2 linked regions of the Rheinheimera salexigens genome follow. The protein of the gene in region 1 interacts with the protein of each later gene in a pairwise test. Links are inferred from orthologs where the notes say so. Each region holds a gene or a part of one and is shown on either strand. Other genes may lie near its edges.

Evidence for each region.
Region 2: the proteins of mrcB (region 1) and BI198_RS04410 interact in binary tests that used the Escherichia coli proteins (3 or more experiments, as listed by UniProt). The link is inferred for Rheinheimera salexigens from one-to-one orthologs.

The regions. Positions count from the first base shown.
Region 1 is NZ_MKEK01000001.1:1,145,086-1,156,025, forward strand. What follows is about bases 3,315-6,358. They hold mrcB (penicillin-binding protein 1B), read left to right. Parts: upstream 3,315-3,714; coding sequence 3,715-6,003; downstream 6,004-6,358. Other genes in these bases: hrpB (ATP-dependent helicase HrpB), read left to right, coding at 3,315-3,718; BI198_RS05315 (winged helix-turn-helix domain-containing protein), read left to right, coding at 6,054-6,358. Outside these bases: aminopeptidase PepB, read left to right, coding at 1-1,163; more of hrpB, read left to right, coding at 1,226-3,314; more of BI198_RS05315, read left to right, coding at 6,359-8,204; BI198_RS05320 (hypothetical protein), read left to right, coding at 8,289-8,519; BI198_RS05325 (winged helix-turn-helix domain-containing protein), read left to right, coding at 8,625-10,796; hemL (glutamate-1-semialdehyde 2,1-aminomutase), read right to left, coding at 10,793-10,940. UniProt on the Escherichia coli protein: Cell wall formation. Synthesis of cross-linked peptidoglycan from the lipid intermediates.
Region 2 is NZ_MKEK01000001.1:942,786-947,494, reverse strand. The notes cover bases 1,711-4,709. They hold BI198_RS04410 (penicillin-binding transpeptidase domain-containing protein), read right to left. Parts: upstream 4,085-4,709; coding sequence 2,336-4,084; downstream 1,711-2,335. Other genes in these bases: rsmH (16S rRNA (cytosine(1402)-N(4))-methyltransferase RsmH), read right to left, coding at 4,382-4,709; ftsL (cell division protein FtsL), read right to left, coding at 4,081-4,389; BI198_RS04415 (UDP-N-acetylmuramoyl-L-alanyl-D-glutamate--2,6-diaminopimelate ligase), read right to left, coding at 1,711-2,346. In the rest of the region: BI198_RS04420 (UDP-N-acetylmuramoyl-tripeptide--D-alanyl-D-alanine ligase), read right to left, coding at 1-892; more of BI198_RS04415, read right to left, coding at 889-1,710. UniProt on the Escherichia coli protein: Essential cell division protein that catalyzes cross-linking of the peptidoglycan cell wall at the division septum. Required for localization of FtsN.

The sequences.
Region 1 (10,940 bases):
AAAAAGTCGCTCGTAGTATTGAAAGTATGGGCTTACGCCAAGTACAACTAGTCGGTTCGGATTGGACATTAGAATTACAATGGGCCTTTTATCAAGGTTTTTGTAGTGCCAAAAAACTGGGTGGTGTGGGCTTTACTGGCGACAGCAACACTAAGCAGCATCTAGAGCAATTAGCGAAATGTTTTAGTTGGGCGAAAAAAATAGTTAATGATACCCCAGAGAATTTAGCGCCAGTAACTTTAGCTCAACAAGCGGTAGACTTTATTCAATCTATTGCCGCAAAAGACACGGTAACAAGCCAAATTTTACAAGGCGAGCAGTTATTAGCCCATGGTTGGCAAGGCCTGCACGCCGTTGGCCGGGGCAGCTCTCGTCCACCAGCTATGTTGATACTTGATTTTAATCCAACCGGAGACAACAACGCTGAGACAGCGGCTGCTTTAGTGGGTAAAGGTATTACGTTTGATAGCGGTGGTTATTCGATTAAAGCCAGTGAAGGTATGGCGACCATGAAGTGTGATATGGGCGGTGCAGCAACAGTCACTGCAGCGTTAGCACTGGCTATTTTACAAGGTTTAAACAAGCGAGTGCGGTTAGTGCTGTGCTGTGCTGAAAACTTAATTAGTGGCAATGCCTATAAGTTAGGTGATGTTATTACCTATAAGAATGGCACTACGGTAGAGATTTTAAATACTGATGCTGAAGGTCGGTTAGTGTTAGCAGATGGCTTAATGTGTGCTACAGAAAGTGGCGCTAAATTAATTATCGATGCGGCTACCTTAACCGGCGCAGCTATTATGGCCTTAGGCAGTGAATATAATGCGTTATTTTCATTAGATCAGCCGTTAGCGCAAAAAGCTTTAGCCCTTGCTGAGCAACAACATGAGTTAACCTGGCAATTGCCGTTACAAAAATGGCATCAGCAACAGTGTCCATCACCATACGCTGATACGGCTAATAGTCGTGCAGCTAAAGGTGGCGGTGCCGGTGGCGCTATTAACGCCGCGGCATTTTTAAGTCGCTTTGTTAATGAAGACGGTAAAGGTTGGTTACATTTTGATTTAGCGGCAGCGTTTAACAGTAGTGCTAATGGCTATTGGGCTGCGGGTGCTACCGGTATGGGTATCCGTACTATCAGCGCAACCTTGCAATCTCAAGACTGATTTAACGAGCAACATAAGGTAAACTGCACAGCTTAAATAGCCCTCAGGTTAAAGGTTAAGCTGTGCTCCCAGTTGCTGCGATTTTTTCTAAATTATGTATTGCATTACAACAACACAATATTGTGTTGTTGTCTGCACCGCCTGGTGCCGGTAAGTCAACCTATCTGCCGCTACAGTTATTACAGCATTCAGATTTTAGCCATAAAAAAATAGTGATGCTTGAGCCACGGCGCTTAGCGGTGAAAACTATTGCGCATTATATTGCCTCGCAGCTTGGTGAGTCAGTGGGCCAAACGGTCGGCTATAAAATTCGTCATGACAGTAAAACCAGTGCCGATACCCGATTACTGATTGTAACCGAGGGTATTTTAACTGGCATGTTGCAACAAGATCCAACATTAGAAAATGTTGATTTATTAATTTTTGATGAATTCCACGAACGCTCATTACATGCTGACTTAGGCTTAGCATTTTGCTTAGAGGTACAGCAATTAAGATCCGATCTTAAGTTACTGCTTATGTCTGCAACTATGGATACTGATAAACTTAGCCAGCAGCTATCCGCAGCAGTGGTACAAAGCGAAGGGCGAAGTTATCCGGTGGTCATCAATTATGTGACGCCAACAAATAGCGCTGTCGCTCTGCAGTCTGCAGCAATTGCCATCAAAGCCTTACAACAGCATCAGGGCAGTATTTTAGTTTTTTTACCTGGCCAAGCCGAAATTAATCAAGCGGCCCAGCACTTATCTCAACATCTAGCTCAGCACTCAGCTGAACAGCAATCACATCAGTCGACCCAGCAAAGTTTAACAACGAATGTTCAGGTACATGCGTTGCTAGGCAGTATGACGCTAGCCCAGCAGCAAGCCGCTATTGCCGCGCCTAGTACTGGGCAGCGAAAAATAGTGTTAGCCACTAATTTAGCTCAAACCAGTTTAACCATTGAAGGCATTACTGTGGTTATTGATAGTGGTTTATATCGACGAGCTCGCTTTGATCCGCGGCAAGGCATTACCATTTTAGAAACTGTGCCCATTAGCCAAGCGGCAGCTATTCAACGTAGTGGTCGAGCAGGGCGGTTAAGTCCAGGTGTGTGTTATCGCATTGATACCGCAGAAAAATGGCAACGCCGAGCCGCATTTGATCCCGCTGAAATAGAAATAGCTGAATTAACCCAGTTACGTTTAGATGTGGCTAGTTGGGGCGCGCAAGTAAGCGACTTAAACTGGTTAACTGCTCCGACAAAAGCAGCCATTACCGTTGCCGAGCAGTTACTGCAACAATTAGGCTTAATGGATAGTAATGGCCGCCAAACTGCACTAGGCGTATCGGCGGGACAATTAGCCACTGATCCTAGATTAGCCGCCATGTTACTGCATGCTAAACAACTTGAGCAGCAAGGGCAGGTAGGAGCCGCTGGTTTAGGCTGTTTGTTAGCCGCCTTATTAGAAGATAGTCGTGTGTTAAGCGGTGATTTGTATCAGCAGCTGACACGGATTAAGTCCACCTTACCTCAGCAGTGGCAGCAAGCTTTAGCTCTAAGTCGGCAGTTAGGGTGTAAAATAACGCCGATGTTACCGTTAGAGTTAGTGCCAATCTTACTATTACGAGCGTTTCCCGACCGGCTGGCTAAACGTCGTGGTCATGGTTATCAATTAGCAAGCGGGATTGGGGCGGCACTTAAAGACAACGATGCATTACAACAACAACCTTGGCTGGTGGTAATACACTTGCAGCTGTATGCCCAGCGTAATATTATTTACCATGCAGTCTCAATAGCGCTAGAGCAAGTTTTAACCGATTGGCATAGCGAGTTAAGCTGGCATACAGTTACTGGCTGGGATGATAGTAAAGGCCGTTTTTATGCTGAACAACAGCTAAACTTTGGCTGCTGCCGGTTAGCAACTAAGCCGCAACCGTTATCTTTAACTGCGGCAGAAAAACAGCAGGCTTGGCTGAATTATATTACTAATAATGGTTTAGACTGCTTAACGTGGTCCGACAGCGCTCAGCAATTAATGGCTCGGCAAAAACTATTATTACAGTTTCAAGCTAAACAAAACTGGCCAGCGGTATCTGAGCAAGCACTTTTGGCTGATTTGCCTCTTTGGTTAGGCCCAGCGTTGAGCAGCATAAATAAACGGCAACAATTAGCTGACATGCCGTTGTATCAGTATTTAATGCAACGCTTAGATTATGGCCAGCAGCAGCAAATGGCTATGTTAGTGCCAACCCATTGGCAAACACCAACGGGTAGTAAAGTGTTAATTAATTATTTGGCCGAAGGTGGCCCACGAATATCAGTACGAGTACAAGAAATGTATGGCCAAACCAGTTCGCCGACACTTTTACAAGGCCAATTAGCTATCACGGTAGAGCTGTTATCACCGGGAAGACAACCGTTACAATTAACTCAAGATTTATCTAGTTTCTGGCAAAATAGCTGGCAAGAGGTGCGCAAAGAAATGCGCGGGCGTTACCCTAAACATTTTTGGCCCGAGCAACCAGCCCAAGCTACGCCAACCACTAAAACTAAAAAGGCCATGTTGCGATGAGTAGTACAGGCAATAAAACGAACAGTAAAACCCCGAGTAAAGCACAGAGTAAAACTAAAGCTAAACCAGCTAAGAACAAACAGTATTTAAAACGTTTTGTGTTATTGATGCTAAAGCTGATGGCTGTGGTGGTATTAGTTTTAGTGTTTTACTTTATTTATTTAGATAGCAAAATTAGTAAGAAGTTTGCTGGCCAAAAATGGCAAGTACCGGCCCAGATTTATGCACGGAGTATGGAATTGTTACCCGGTAAAACCATTACTCAGCAGCAAGTGTTGCAGCAATTAACCGCCTTACAATATCAGCGCAACCCAGAGTTATCTGCGCCTGGCCAATACAGTGTGTCGCGCAATCATATTACCATTTATCGTCGGCCATTTACCTTTACCGATGGCTATGAAGCTGCGCAATTATTTAGTGTAGAGTTTAATCGCAGTGGCATTAATAGGATTATGCAGCGCTTGCAAAAGGAGCCGCTTAATTTTGCTCGTTTAGAGCCACAATTAATTGAACATTTAGTGTCACCGCATCAAGAAGATCGCGAGTTAGTTCGGTTAGAGCAAGTACCAGAGATATTTAAAGACACCTTATTGTTGGTCGAAGATCGTAATTTTTATCATCACCATGGTGTAGCACCTTTAGCTGTTTTACGCGCTCTTTGGGTTAATGTGACCGCTGGGCGGACTGTGCAGGGTGGGTCAACCTTAACCCAACAGTTAGCTAAAAATATGTATTTAACAAACGAACGGACATTATTGCGCAAAATAAATGAGGCGTTAATCGCATTAATTTTAGATTACCGCTTTAATAAAGATCAGATTTTGGAGGCTTACCTTAATGAGGTATTTGTGGGCCAAAACTATGCCACCGCTATTCATGGTGTTGGCTTAGGTAGCCGTTTTTATTTTGCTAAGCCGCTGACCGAATTAACCACCAGTGAATCGGCATTACTCATTGGCATTTTAAAAGGACCGTCCTACTTTGACCCTAGACGCCATCCAGAGCGGGCCTTACAACGTCGAGATTTAGTCTTACGTTTAATGTTTGAGCAGCACTTTTTAAACCGGCAGCAATATGAGCATGCTGTGCAACAACCTCTGGCTGTCGTCGCACGGGCCAAATTGTCTAACGCCAGTTACGCCAGTTATATTGATGCCGTAAAAAAAGAGTTACGCCAATTAGATATTGAGCATCAGTTACGCCAAAGTGGCATTAAAGTATTTACTAATTTAGATATTTTAGCCCAGCAAGATGCTGAACAAGCAGTTACCGCTCAATTACAAAATTATGATCAGGCCCTAGAAGCCGCCGTTGTAGTAACCGAATATCAGCAGGCAGATATTGTCGCGGTAGTGGGCAGTCGTAATCAAATTGAAAGCGGCTTTAACCGTGCTTTGGATGCGCAAAGACAAATTGGCAGTATTATTAAGCCGGTAATATATTTAGAAGCCTTAAGCCAGCGCGGGCGCTATAGCTTGGCCACTCAATTACAAGATACAGCGATAAGATTACGCAGTAATAATCAAGATTGGCAGCCGCAAAACTTTGATAAAAAATTTCGAGGTCCAGTGACTTTACTGGACGCTTTGGCTAACTCGCTAAATGTGCCAACAGTTAGACTGGGTTTACAGTTAGGTTTACCTACTATTAGTGCAGGGTTAGAAAAGCTTGGCTTACAGCGCGATGTAAAACTACACCCAGCGGCTTTGCTTGGTGCTATAGAGCTGAGCCCGCTTGAAGTGAGTCAGTTATATCAGACCATTGCTAATAATGGCATACATCGTAAATTAAGTACCTTGTTTGCCGTGACAGATAATGCAGGTCATATTTTATATCAACGCCAAGATGCATTAACCCGACGTTATGCTGAACAAGAAACCTATTTATTACAGTATGCCTTAATTCAAGCCGCTAAAACGGGCACCGCTAAATCATTAGCTAATGCCTTTCCTCAGGAAATATTAGCAGGTAAAACCGGTACCTCCAGTGACTATCGTGATAGCTGGTTTGTTGGTTTTGATCAAAATAAATTGGTAACTGTTTGGTTAGGTAAAGATGATAATAAAGCCATAGGCTTAACCGGTGGTACTGGGGCTTTGCCGGTATTTAGCCGTTTTTTCCGCCAGCAAGGTGTAAACTCAATTTTACGGCCAGTACCCGAACATATTAGTATACAAGCATTTTCCACAGTTACAGGTTATCCTCAAGCACCAAACTGCGTTAATGTATTGTTGCTACCTGCATTTAGTGACGACAATTTTGCAGCGACAGAGTGTGATAATTAAGAATGTGATAATTAATCATATGCTAATGAATAAAGGCCTTAACTAATATTATGTTTATAAAACCAGACCAACCATTACAGGTAGGCGCGTGGCAGTATTTACCAGAGCAAGATAAACTGGTGAAGTATTCGGCTGAAAATATTATTTGTGAAACGGCTGAGTTAGATAATTTATGCCAAAAAGTACTGAACTACTTTATTTTACATGCGGGTAAGTTAGTTACAAAAGACGAGTTGTTACTGAATGTTTGGGGCATTCAAGATGTCACTGATGGCCGAGTGACACGCGTTATTCGAGTGTTAAGAGTGGCGTTGGGTGATGATACTCGAGAGCCCAACTATATTGAAACCATACCCAAACGCGGATATCGCTTTATCGCACCGGTAACTGCCGTCTCAGCGGTGCTAATAGAAAGTCACGACGGACCAACAACAGAAGTTGTGCCAGTAAAGTCTAAACATTGGATCAATTACTTAGTCAGTGCTGCTGTGATGGTAGTGTTAGGTATAGCAGGCCTTATTTGGTGGCTAAATACAAGCAAAAGCCCAACGGCTGAAGTTAGCACGCCAATGCACCGTTATCGCCATATCACCTCATTAGATGGCTTAGAATTTTATCATAACGCCTCTGCCGACGAGCGCTATTTGGTTTATAGCTATGCCAATCCGCAGCAGGATAAAAGTACCATATTAATGTTAGAGGATTTGCAGCAACGCAAGCGCATAACGCTTACGGATCCAGCTTATAATAGTTTTGGTGCTAGCTTTAATGCTGATGCTAGTAAAGTAGCTTATCAACGCTTATATCCAGACGGTCGCTGTGAGATTAGAATGATCCAGCTCGATCAAACTAATCTTCAGTTACTTAGCGATAATTTATTAGTTAATTGCGCCGAAAATTCGGTCTCTGCAAGATTAAGTTGGTCGCCTGATGGTCGTTATTTAGTGTATCCAGAAATGGATAACCAACAGCGGCAACTGGTGCTGCAACTTTTAGCGATAGATAGCCAAAATCCTGAACAATTAACCGCACCTTCTGCCAGTAGTTTTGGCGATTATGCTGCGCGCTTTTCTCGCCAAGGCGATAAATTAGTATTTTTGCGCGATGCTTCTGGATCTGCACAAATTTGGCTATTAGATTTAACCAGCCGTGCCACCCAATTTTTAGTTGCGATTAAAGATATCTATCCGGGTAATGTTGATTGGAACTTACAGGATACGGCGATTATTTATCCTTCAGGCAATAACACAATTAGTCGGGTAGATATTCAATCTTTACAAAGCAGTATTATTGCTTTTACCGACGATTATGCCAGTGAGCTACAAGTCACCAATTCAGGTAAGGTATTAGTGTCTGCTGGGGACTTTTCTCGGATAAATATTATAAAGACCAATAATCCACTGCATGAAACCGTCGCCGAAAAGCACGTCGCTTTTAGCTCTAATCGTAACGAAACGTATATTGCTGCCAGCCCTATCGAAAATGGTCCGACGGCTGTTGTTTCACGACGCTCTGGTATGCCACAATTATGGTTTTTTTATCCGGACGGCCGTCAAAGCCAAAAAACCTTTTTTACCGAAAGTAAGCGCTTTAGAAGTATTGAGTTTTCGCCTGATGGCAGCCAGTTGTTACTGCAATTAAATAATGAAATCTGGTTGCTCGATGCAGAGCAAAAGTTACAGCATGTTGTGGGTGGAGCGAGCGATATCATCAGTATGCCAAGCTGGTCAAAAAATGCTGAAAATATATATTATGCCCAATCTAAACAAGGCCGTTGGCAAATTATTAGTTACAATCTAGCAAATAAACAATTAGATAGCGTGATCGCGACAGAGCGGGAATTATATTTACAAAGTGCCAAAGCAAATTATACTTTTTGGCGAGATAGTGGCAATAAACAGTTTTATATTCAGCAACAAGGTGGGCTAGCAGAGTTAATTAAGTTAGATATACCAGAAACTCAAATTACATTAACTTTTTCTCTGAGTGAAAAAGGTATTTATTATGCTTATTTACATGGCGGCATGGAATACCAATTACGTTATTATGATTTTTCACAACAAAAATCTATAGTGGTAATTGAGAAGATGCAATTGGGCCGCTTTAGTCTGAGTGCAAATGAAGAGGATATTTATTATCTAGAATATGAGTTTGGTGATATCGATATTGCTGAATTTACGCCGAGTATCGGATCTTTGTAATAAATTTATCGGTTAATTATCGAGTTTAACCATGATTATTTTTATAGATTAGGTTTGTTGCCGACCTAATAATAAGGAATAACGATGGTTTCTATAATTGCATCAAGTATGTTACTTGGCCAGCTTATGCTGAACCAACCGCTCGTAGTCGACCTGGAACAACAACATCATTTCCAAAAGCCAGTTGGTCAGAGTCAGTTACTTGCTTGTACTTGGTTTCCGCTGTGTACTGATCCTGATATATACACTTCTCCTGAGCGAAATAAAGATAAAACAGATACTTCAAGTGACAAAAAGTCTGACAAGCTGGCTTAACGTTTTTGTCGCTTGCCAAATGTGTTAAAGCAAGGCAAATACTAAACATTCTAGTTAGTTAAGGTATACTCCGTTCGATGACACTTATTGTCGAACGGATTTTCTATGTCAGAACTTGAACCTGTAGTGCGTATTGGTGAATGGCAATATCAGGTTATTTACGGTCAATTAAGCCAAATTGATCAACCAACTGATGCAATGATTCGGCTTGAACCTTTATTGCATAGTTTATTAAATTATTTTCTGCTCCAGCCCAATGTCGTGCTAACAAAAGATATGTTGCTGGATAATGTGTGGCCAGCAGATGCGGGCTCTGATGCTGCGGTGATGCGTGCCGTTGGTGCCCTGCGTAAAGTGCTGGGTGATGATGTTAGAGCACCGCGATATATTGCGACCATTCCTAAAAAAGGCTATCGCTGGCTGGCTGAAATTAGCCCGAGCAGTCTGATATCGATAGCGCAGCAATCTGCATTATCAGAGCAGAATGTAGCATTGCATTTAGCCGATACTGCTAAAGCCAATTTAGCACCAGGTAATACAGCTAACTCAACCGAAATATCGTCTTATAGCAAACGGCAAACAGATCATGTTTGGTCGTGGCGATTTGTGATTATTAGCACCTTAGTGTTGCTAGTGGGTAGCGCTGGTTTTGCTTTTATTTTATCGTTGTATACCACCCAGCCACTGTTAAAGTTACCTGATACTATCACGCCTATTAGTGCACTTAATGGTCAAGAGTATTGGCCGATATTAAACACTGAACAAACCCAAGTTATTTATCAACATAGACAGTTAGGTGAAACCAGCTTAGGTTGGGTGCAACAAGACTTACAAAGTCGTCGGGCTCACTTTTTACCCCAACAATATTTAGCACTATCAGCAGCACAGTGGTTAGATAATCAACATATTGTTTTTAGTGGTCAAACCAACCAACTGGCTTGTGCTATTTTTCAACAACAATTATATCCCAAAGTGGCTGACGCTGAATTATTATGGCGCTGTAACCAGTTGCAAGCGCAAGGGTTAATAAAGTGGCAGCAGCAATGGTTATGGTTAGATACTCTAGAATCTAATGATGCAGATAATAACAATAAGCGCTTAGAACTTTGGTCTGGTCAACAGCAGCAACCAGCACAACGATTAGCTTCATATGCATTTATATGGCATAGCGTATCGGCCATGCTAATTCAGCAAGATACCTTGTATTTGTTAGCCCATGAAACAGCAAACAATACTGTGTTGCTGACCGTAGATTTAAATACCACCACACTTAGTTTGTTACAACGTTTTAACCGCAAGATAAATGATATGGCGTGGTGGGATGACACAACCCTATTATTGTCGAGTTTTAATCAAAACTTAATAGTGTATGACTTTAAGGCTAAATCAGAACAAGACCTAGGGCCGTTAACTCGCCCCTTAGCCCAAGCTTCACGTTATCCTGGACAGGTGTTAGCGACACAATACTTAAATTACACTAGTGATATTTATCAAGTTGCTTTGGCTAAAGATTCAACTCGGCAACTTACACCTTGGCAAATGAGTAATAGAAGTGAGTATTTATTAGCCGACAATGGCGAGATGCAGGCTTATATTTCTGAACGCTCAGGGGTGAGTCAAGTTTGGTTACAAAACCTGTCAGGGCAAAGCATCCAGTTGACCAACTTTACTCGGCAACAGCCAATTCAGCAATTATTTTGGCATAAGCAACAATTAATGCTGGTGGTTGATAGCCAGCTAAATGCAATCGATATTGCAACAGGTGAGTTAACATTAGCAAAGCAGCAAGCGAATAGCCAAAGCTTAGGCCGCTACGCCAGTTGTCAGCAACAATTAGTTTGGACAGCGCTAACAGATGGTGATTGGCAATTATTTATGGCGACAGAGCAGGGGACGCAGGCACTTTATTCAGATGTAGCAGATGTGCGTTGTGGAAGAGAACAACAACTAATAATACAACATGCAGCAACGGGGCAATTATCTGTTTTAGCACTAAAAAATCAGCAAGCACAGCTTATACAAAGCTTACCCATAACAATAGACTGGCGTCAGGTCACAAGTGAACAATGGTTTGTGGATGAGAGCGGTATATATTGGTTAAACCCGAATAAGCAAATTTTACAATCATTTCTTTGGCAAGATCAGCAGATGCGAGACCACACTTGGTTTCAGCCGGCTTGGCCACTGGCTATATACAGTAATGGCAATGGCCTAGGTTATATCGTACAACCTAGGCCATTTGATACCGATATTGTTTGGTTACAACATCGACGCTAAAGCGCGGCGAAGCTTTGTTCAGCAGCAGCAATAGTGTGGGCAATATCGGCGTCAGAGTGGGCTAATGAGATAAAGCCGGCTTCATAGGCAGACGGCGCTAAATATACACCCTGTTGTAGCATTAAGTGAAAGAAGCGATTAAAG
Region 2 (4,709 bases), 210 kb from region 1 along the record:
CGCCTAAATTCATACAACCTGCAGCGGCGGCTAAGGCATTATTAACATTATGCTTACCCGGTAAGGTTAGCGTAATGGCGATATCACCTTGCGGGGTATGCAGCATAAATCGCGCACAACCATCTGCGGCTAACACTATGTCGGTTGCGTAGTAGTCGGTCACTTGGCTGGCCGAGAATTGCTGCACCTTTTTACCAACTAAGCGCTGCAACCAAAACGGCGTAAACTCACTATCCGCTGGAATAATGGCCACGCCATCGCTGGCTAAACCGAGGAATATTTCACATTTTGCCGTTGCCACGCCCGCTACACTGCCAAAACCTTCTAAATGCGATGCGGCAACATTGGTTATAATGGCGACATCAGGTTTAGCTAAGGCGGTGGTATAAGCAATTTCACCTTGGTGATTTGCGCCTAGCTCTAATACCGCGTATTTATGCTGCTCGGTTAAGGCTAATAATGTTAATGGCAAACCTATGTCGTTATTAAAATTGCCTTTAGTGGCCAATACCGAGCCAGAGCAGGTTAAAATAGCCGCCATCATTTCTTTAACTGTGGTTTTACCAGCACTGCCGGTCACTGCAACGCAAGGTAAGGCTAATTTCGCTTTTACTGCAGCACCAAGTTGACCTAAGGCAATACGACTGTCGGCAACAATAATTTGGCTAATATCGACATCAACTGGCCGTTCAACAATCACTGCCGTTGCGCCTTGGGCTTTAACGTCTGCCACAAAATTAGCGGCATCAAAGTTCGGGCCTGTTAAAGCAATAAATAACTGACCTGGATTAATGTTACGGCTATCAGTACTAACGCTGTTAATCTGCACATTAGCGCCGACTAAGCGACCTTGAACGATTTCTGCAATGGCTTGGCAACTTAAGTTAATCATATTGATAACTCCGTCACTAGTTGCTGCACATAGCCGCGCTCATCGTAGGCTATTTGTTGCTGGCCAATAATTTGTATTGTCTCGTGGCCTTTACCGGCAATTAACACGATATCGTCAGGCTGGGCACTGGTTAGTGCTAACTTAATGGCCGCTTGACGATTAGGTTCTATTTGATAACGCGCATCTGGGCTCATACCAGCGGCAATATCTTCACAGATGGTTAAGATGTCTTCGCTACGCGGGTTATCTGCGGTAATAATGACATGATCTGCATATAGCTCGGCAATTTGGCCCATTATTGGCCGCTTACCTTTATCCCGATCACCACCACAGCCAAATACACACCATAAGCGACCCGCGCTATGCTGTCTTAATGACAATAAGGCTTGTTGTAAGGCATCTGGGGTATGGGCGTAATCAATAACAGCGGCAAATTCATCGGTGCAAATAAACTGCTCCATCCGACCTGGCACGGCTATTAAGCTGGTTGCTGCTTTAACTAAGGTAGCTAAATCGTAGCCAAGTAATTGCAAACTGCCGATTGCTGCCAACACGTTCTGGATATTAAATTCGCCTAATAATGGCAAATGTAAACTATGCCGCTCAGTGGCATTACTGATAGTAAATTGATAGCCGCTGGTGGTAGCAATAACATCGGAATAGGCTAAAAACTGACTAAAACCCTGACACTGTTCGCGATTACCATACACCAGTAAAGGTACTGTTATGCTGCCCGCTAACTGACGACCAAATTCATCAGCGACATTAATCACTGCCGCTTGACACATATCAGCTTGAAACAATGCCGCTTTTGCTGCGCCGTAAGCTTGCATAGAGCCGTGATAATCTAAGTGATCTCGGGTTAAATTGGTAAACACGGCAACATTAAACTGTAAACCGGCTAAGCGCTGTTGGGCTAAAGCATGAGATGACACTTCCATCGCCACTAAATCGGCCTGCTCAGCTTTAGCTTGGGCTAATATTTTTTGCACTTCGACATAATGCGGCGTGGTATTGGCTAACGGAGTTAAGTTATTAAAATTGCCATAGCCTAAAGTGCCAATAACTTGCGCATTGCGCTGAACACTTTGCGCTAATTGATTAATAAAGAATGCCGTACTGGATTTACCATTAGTGCCAGTAATACCCACCAACGCCATATCGGCAGCGGGTTGCTGATAAAAGCTTGCCACTAAGCTGGGTAATATTTGCATTAATTCTGGCAGCACTATTACCCGTGAGTCTTCGACACCAGCGCTATCTGTTAGCACTAAAGCCGCACCTTTAGCTAAGGCTTGGTCGATAAAATCTTTGCCATGCTGAGCAACACCCGGGATGGCCAAAAACACATCGCCCGCAGCAACATTACGGCTATCTAGCTGTAAATGCCTTAACTGATAATTGTGTTGTAGTGGATAAATATTCTCTAACCACTTCATTGCATTAACCAGCATTGGCACCTCCAGCAATTGAAATCTGTGCCTGTTCGCTGGCATCTGGCGCTAAATTTAATAACTGCATCGATGCGCCCATAATTTTAGCAAATACCGGTGCAGCAATTTCACCACCATGATAAAAATCACCCGCTGGCTCATTTATCACCACTACGCAGGCTAAACGTGGCTTGGAGATAGGTCCAACACCAGCAAACGACGCCACATAATCTTCACCATAACCACCGGCAATGGCTTTACGTGCCGTACCTGTTTTGCCACCGACGCGATAACCGCGAACTTGAGCACGCGTTGCCGTGCCACCTGGTAATACGTTGGCTTCCATCATTTCCAACATGGCTAACGCATTTTGCCGGCTAAGCACCTGCTCGCCAGGATGAATTTCGCTGGTTTTTAAAATACTTAAAGGACGGCTTACGCCACCATTCGCCATAGTGGCGTATGTTTTTACTAACTGGGCGGCGGTTACCGATAAGCCATAGCCAAAAGATAATGTAGCGCGTTCAAAGTCAGACCAACGACTGCGATGGCTTAACATGCCACTGCTTTCGCCATTTAAGCCCAAGCCAGTATCAATGCCTAAGCCCATATTGGCGTAGACACTAAGCACGTGCTCGACTGGCATGGATAACACTAATTTACTTACGCCAACGTTACTGGAGCGTCGGATGATGCCGGTTAAGTCTAAGGTTTTATTATTAACGCCGTCACGCACCCAGCTACCACCAACCCGCATATAGCCGGGGCTAGTTTCTACCACCGAGCTTAAACTAGTGGCGCCAAATTCTAACGCGCTTAGCACCGCTAAAGGCTTCATAGTCGAACCCGGCTCAAAGGTGTCGGTAATGGCACGATTACGAAATAAATATGCGGGGACATTGCGTCTATTATTCGGGTTAAACGACGGGCTATTAACCATGGCCAGCACTTCGCCGGTTTGCACATCGACCACCATGGCTGAACCCGAAGTGGCACCATAAGACAGCACGGCTGATTTTAATTCGCGATAGGTCACTGATTGAATACGCTGATCAATACTGAGTTGTAAATTATTGGCTTTCTCCGCTCGCTCGCGGGTAATCACTTCGATTTCGCGGCCTTTGGCATCTTTGCGAATAACCTTGCGCCCTTCAGTGCCGGTTAAATAATCATTAAAGCGCTTTTCGATACCTTCAACGCCAACGTCATCAACGTTAGTAAAACCTATTAACTGCCCGGTAACTTCACCAGCAGGGTAATAACGACGCGACTCTTCACGAAAATAAATCCCAGGCACTTTTAATTGCCGCACATAGCCGGCTACCGCAGGATTAACTTGACGTTGCAAATAGACAAAACGTCGCTGAGTGTTACTGCCAATTTTATTTAATAACTCAGCTGGGGTCAGTTGTAATATTTCTGCAAGGGCATGCCAGCGACGTTCATCAGCAGCCGAATTTTTTTCAATCACAATTTTTGGATCGGCCCAAATGGCTTCAACCGGTACACTGACCGCTAATTCTTCGCCATTACGGTCGATTATCATGCCGCGCATCACACTGTCAGATTCAATGCGTAAACTGCGCATATCACCTTGGCTAATAAGCATGTCCGGTTCAATCACTTGCAACCAAGCTGCCCGCGCTACTAAGGCAAAAAACACTGAAGTTAACAGCACCATTACTAACGCAAAACGCCAGCTTAGTACTGACGGTGAGGTTCTGGCTTTGGCCTGGGGTGTTTTTTTGCTTCGGCTCATGGCATCGTCACCGTTATGTCTTGAGCGCCACTAGGCCGGATCATATTGAGCCGATGCCGCGCTATATCTTCTACTCGACTGTGCTCAGACAACGATCGCTGCTCTAGCAGCAAGTTACGCCATTCAATGTCCAGCTGATCACGTTGCTGATACATTTTATCTTGGGCGGTAATTAACTGCCGATTTAAATGGGCAAAATGGACTATAGCCAGTGCACTAACAATACACGCGACCAACAACACCATGGCAACTTTTTGCTGCCATAATTGTTGGCCAATAATGCGTGGTAAGCTAATGCTACTCATGTGCCTGCCTTTGCGCTATACGAAGCACTGCGCTGCGCGCTCTAGGATTAACACTTAACTCTGTATCCGACGCTTTAATGGCTTTGCCGACTAAACTTAACTCGGTACGTTTTTGCATTTGCGCTTCGGTTAATGGAATACCGCGCGGAATAGGCTCACCTTTAGCGTAGCGGCGCATAAACTGCTTAACTAAGCGATCTTCTAGCGAGTGAAAGCTAATAACCACTAAGCGGCCACCCGGCTTTAACACTTTAAGTGCAGCAAGTAGTGCTTGGTTAATTTGGTCTAATTCGCTATTGATATAAATACGGATAGCTTGA